Regions from separate parts of the Glutamicibacter sp. NPDC087831 genome, predicted to be linked through region 1. Evidence: predicted binding sites of a transcription regulator. Region 1 holds the regulator's gene; the other holds the start of a gene.

What was found. The regulator HrcA, encoded in region 1, represses chaperone genes, less so after heat shock. The targets are predictions, from matches to a motif close to TTNGCACTCGNNNNNNNCGAGTGCNAA.
Region 2: groL (chaperonin GroEL) is a predicted target of HrcA. The motif match lies at 1,053-1,079, and genes of this name have one in related genera.

The regions. Positions count from the first base shown of each region.
Region 1 is NZ_JBIUVH010000001.1:1,012,728-1,014,928, reverse strand. It holds gene dnaJ (molecular chaperone DnaJ) at 1-387, opposite strand, end outside; gene hrcA (heat-inducible transcriptional repressor HrcA) at 453-1,466, opposite strand; gene ACIOJF_RS04970 (DUF3097 domain-containing protein) at 1,594-2,201, shown strand, end outside.
Region 2 is NZ_JBIUVH010000006.1:15,379-17,579, reverse strand. It holds gene groL (chaperonin GroEL) at 1-853, opposite strand, end outside; gene ACIOJF_RS16315 (LytR C-terminal domain-containing protein) at 1,150-1,755, opposite strand; gene ACIOJF_RS16310 (DUF3263 domain-containing protein) at 1,798-2,088, opposite strand.

The sequences.
Region 1 (2,201 bases):
GACCGTGCCCTTGACCGCGTCTTCCAGGTCGATGGTGATGGTGATCAGCGCGTCGCGGCCCGGCTGGGTGCGTGATGCCGGGCCCTGGGCCTGGCCGCCACCGAAGAACTGCTCGAAGATGTCGCCGAAGCCGCCAAAGCCCTGGCCGCCACCGCCGAAGCCCGGGTGGCCGTTGCCGTTCTCATCGCCGGTGGCGTCGTAGTTGGAGCGCTTGGTCTGGTCGGAAAGGACTTCGTAGGCTCGGGTGACCAGCTTGAACTGTTCTGCAGCGTCATCGCTAGGGTTTACATCCGGGTGCAGCTTACGCGCCAACTTGCGGTAGGCACTCTTGATTTCCTGCGGGGTCGCGTCCTTGGCGACGCCTAGGGTCTCGTAATGCGAGCTCACGTTATTCGCCGTGTCCTTTCCTGAGAATCTTGAAATTCGGTAGTGCCGGGCGGTGCCCAGCGAGGCTAGTTAGCCAAAATCTTCGACAGGTACCGTGCCACCGCACGAACCGAGGCCATGGAGGTTGGATAGTTCATCCGGGTGGGGCCCAGGACCCCGAGCTTGTTGCGCACATCGGTGCCGTAGGTGGTGGCGACCACGGCGGCTTCCGACAGCTGCCCGTAGTGGTGCTCGGTGCCGATGGCCACGGCCACGCCGCGCGAATCGGCTTCCAGCTCGGAGAAGAGCTTGAGCAGCACTACCTGCTCCTCGAGCGCCTCGAGCACCGGGGTTATGCTCAGCGGGAAGTCCCCTTCCACGCGGGCGAGGTTCGCGGTGCCTGCCATGATGATGCGTTGCGCGTTGGCCGCCTGGGCCATTTCTTCCAGCGCACCGATCACCTGGTCCACCAGGGGGTCGGCCTGCTGCGTCGAACTGCGCTCGATGCGGGTGAGCCGGCCGGCAAGTTCGGCAAGCTTCACTCCCCCGAAATTGTTGAGCAGCCACAGCTTCAGGTCGTCCAGCTCATCATCGCTGTAGGAACGCTGGACCGGCATCATGCGCTGATCCACCGCGCCATTGGAAGCGATCATCACCATCAGCACCTGGGCCGAGCCCAGTCCGACCAGATCGAGGTTCTTCAACGAAGCGGTGTCGTAGTGCGGCACCTGGATCATTGCTACCTGGTTGGTCAACCGCGCCAGGAGGCGAACGGTGCTTTTGAGCATCTCGTCCAGGTCCGTGGAGCTGTCCAGGATCTTGTTGATGGCGTCGCGTTCAGCCCGCGACAGCGGCTTGAGCTCGCCGATCTCATCGACGAAGCGGCGGTATCCCTTTTCGGTGGGGATCCGTCCGGAGGAAGTATGCGGAGCGACTATGAGCCCCTCTTCTTCCAGCATAGCCATGTCATTGCGGATCGTCGCGGCGCTGACACCGAGGTTGTGCCGGTCCAGGAGCGCTTTGGAACCCACTGGCTCACGGGATTGGACGTAGTCCTCCACGATGGCACGCAGAACGTCTAGGCGTCGCGGCTCTGTCACAACAGCACCTCCTTGGATTCCCTGTGCCCGGCTTTGGCACTCTAACCTGTCAAGTGCCAAGTCTAATACGTTCAGCAGTTGCTAGCATTGGATTTCGAGCGTATTCGATCACAGCGAAAGGCAGTACGTGACTAATTACTCCTGGGGACCACGGGATCTGAGTGCACCGGCACCGAAAAAACTCCGCCAGGTCCCTGTTGAACGTGGCATGATTCTGGAAGATGCCACCTCAGGATGGGTAGGAGAAGTCATCCGTACCGAGAAATCCGGTGGCATGCGCGTGATCGTGCTCGAGGACCGACACGGCAAGACCCGCTCCTTCCAGGCGGGCTTCGGGTTCTTCCTCGAAGGCGAAGCGGTGCAGATCATTGATCCCGTTGCCAAGGCCGCACCGCCCCAGAAGCTGGTCTCGGCTTCGGGTTCGCGTGCCGTTGCCGGACTGAAGGCCCGGGAAGCCAGGGCAAGCCGCATCTGGGTAGAAGGCAAGCACGACGCTGAGCTGGTTGAAAAAGTTTGGGGCCACGACCTGCGTGTTGAAGGCATCGTCGTTGAACCGCTGCATGGCGTGGACGATCTTGCCGGGGCTATCCGCGACTTCGCCCCCTCCGCGCAGCGCCGCCTGGGAATCCTGGTTGACCACCTGGTTGCCGGAAGCAAGGAATCGCGCATCGTTGCCGAGGCGATGAAGGTCCCCGGTGCAGCGCAAAACGTGCTGATCCTCGGCCACCCGTACGT
Region 2 (2,201 bases), on a different contig from region 1:
CCTTGCGACGGTCGCCGAAGCCCGGAGCCTTGACAGCAACGGACTTGAACAGGCCGCGGATCTTGTTCAGGATCAGGGTAGCCAGGGCTTCGCCCTCGACATCTTCGGCGATGATCAGCAGCGACTTGTTCGACTGCATGACCTTCTCCAGCAAGGTCACCATGTCCTTGACCGAGGAGATCTTCGAGTTCACGATGAGGACGTAAGGGTCCTCGAGAACGGTTTCCTGGCGCTCAGCGTCGGTGACGAAGTAAGCGGAGATGTAGCCCTTGTCGAAGCGCATGCCCTCTGCCAGCTCCAGCTCCAGGCCGAAGGTGTTGGATTCTTCAACGGTGATAACGCCCTGCTCGCCGACCTTGTCGAGAGCTTCAGCAATCAGTGCGCCGATTTCCGGATCGCCAGCAGAGATCGAAGCGGTAGCAGCGATCTGCTCCTTGGATTCGACCTTCTTCGCAGCGGCGAACAGTTCAGCGGTAACAGCTTCTACGGCCTTGTCGATACCGCGGCGCAGTGCGATTGGGTCAGCACCTGCGGCAACGTTGCGCAGGCCTTCCTTGACCAGTGCCTGTGCCAGCACGGTTGCGGTGGTGGTACCGTCTCCAGCGACGTCGTCGGTCTTCTTTGCAACTTCCTTGACCAGCTCTGCGCCGATCTTCTCGTAAGGCTCTTCGAGGTCGATTTCCTTAGCGATGGACACGCCGTCGTTGGTGATAGTAGGAGCGCCCCACTTCTTTTCCAGAACAACGTTGCGGCCGCGTGGGCCCAGGGTGACCTTCACCGCGTCAGCAAGGGTGTTCAGGCCGCGCTCAAGTCCGCGGCGTGCTTCCTCGTCAAATGCAATCATCTTAGCCATTGTGGCGTACGGTCCTTTCGGGACGATTTTGCGAAAATGCAACCGACAGACAGCGCCCGCGACGGACGAGTGGACCGGTGCGGCATCGGGCCAGCAACCGTTTCAGCTCTCGCTATCTGAGGTATTTTCCACTCCCACGCCCTGCATCCGCTGTCCGGTGCTTCATGAAGTTCTTGGAGAACGCAAAAGCCGACCGGCGTTAGCAGTCGCAACGCATGAGTGCTAATACAAATATTGGCACTCTCGCATGGCGAGTGCAAGCCGATCGGCTCTGAGCGAATGGAATTATGAACGAATTATTCGTTTAGCCCCAGGGTGTCATCGGAGCCCAGAACCACGGTGACCCGGTTCGGAATGTTGCTGGTCTGCAGAACTTCGTCGATATTCAGGATTTCTGCAGCTTTTTCAGCGGTAGTGCGGTAGGACTCGGACATGTAATAAACCGTGGAGACTTCTGCGGGCCTGGTCCAGTTGTCGGCCACAATGCTGGTGAACCCGGCTTCGGCCATGGCGTCTTCGCCTTCATTAGCCAGACCGGCAACACTTGCCGCGTTGTACACGCCAATCAGCTGGCCGTAGAGCACGTCTTCGTCATCGATGGTGCTCGTTGGCGATGCGGATTCACTAGGTGTGGGTTCCACGGAGGGCTCGGCGGTGACTTCCTGGGTTTGCGAGGTGTCGCTTCCCGTGGAAGTCGCGAGGGTCTCCTTGAGCTGAGGGCCGAAGATGAAGGACAAGGCACCGATCACCAGCACGAGTACAGCGGTCAGCACTACCCAGCGCAATTTCCCACCGGTTGACTTCGACGCGGCGGACTGCGCCCATCCGTGGGCGTGGTGCGAACCCACACGGGTGCTGAACTCCGGAACGCGATCAAATTCGTCACGCGGGTAGTTGGTCATTCTTGTCCTTGCTCGAGGTCTGATTGGTCACGGCAGGCAGGGTTATCGTCCCGTGCCGACCTTACCGCCCACGCGACGTTTTGTGGAACGTGCTCTGCGCAGGCGCTTGACCAACATCGGGTCGTAGGCCAGTGCCGCGTCGGTTTCAATCAGCTGGTTCAGCAGCTGGTAGTAATTCGTCGGCGACATCGAAAACTGCTTGGTAATGGCTTGTTCCTTGGCCCCGGCATACTTCCACCACAACTTTTCCAGGTTGAGGATCTGTTGCGAACGCTCATCCAATTCCGAATCCGGGTTCATGACGAAATCCACCAGCAATTCATTCTCAGCCATACGTTCTCACCTCTGTCCTTGGACCAGTTTTCTCGGGTTTCGGCTATGCATGTAATCCACCATCGGTAGACATACCACCGATATTCTAACCAATCTGCTTGCCTAACACCGTG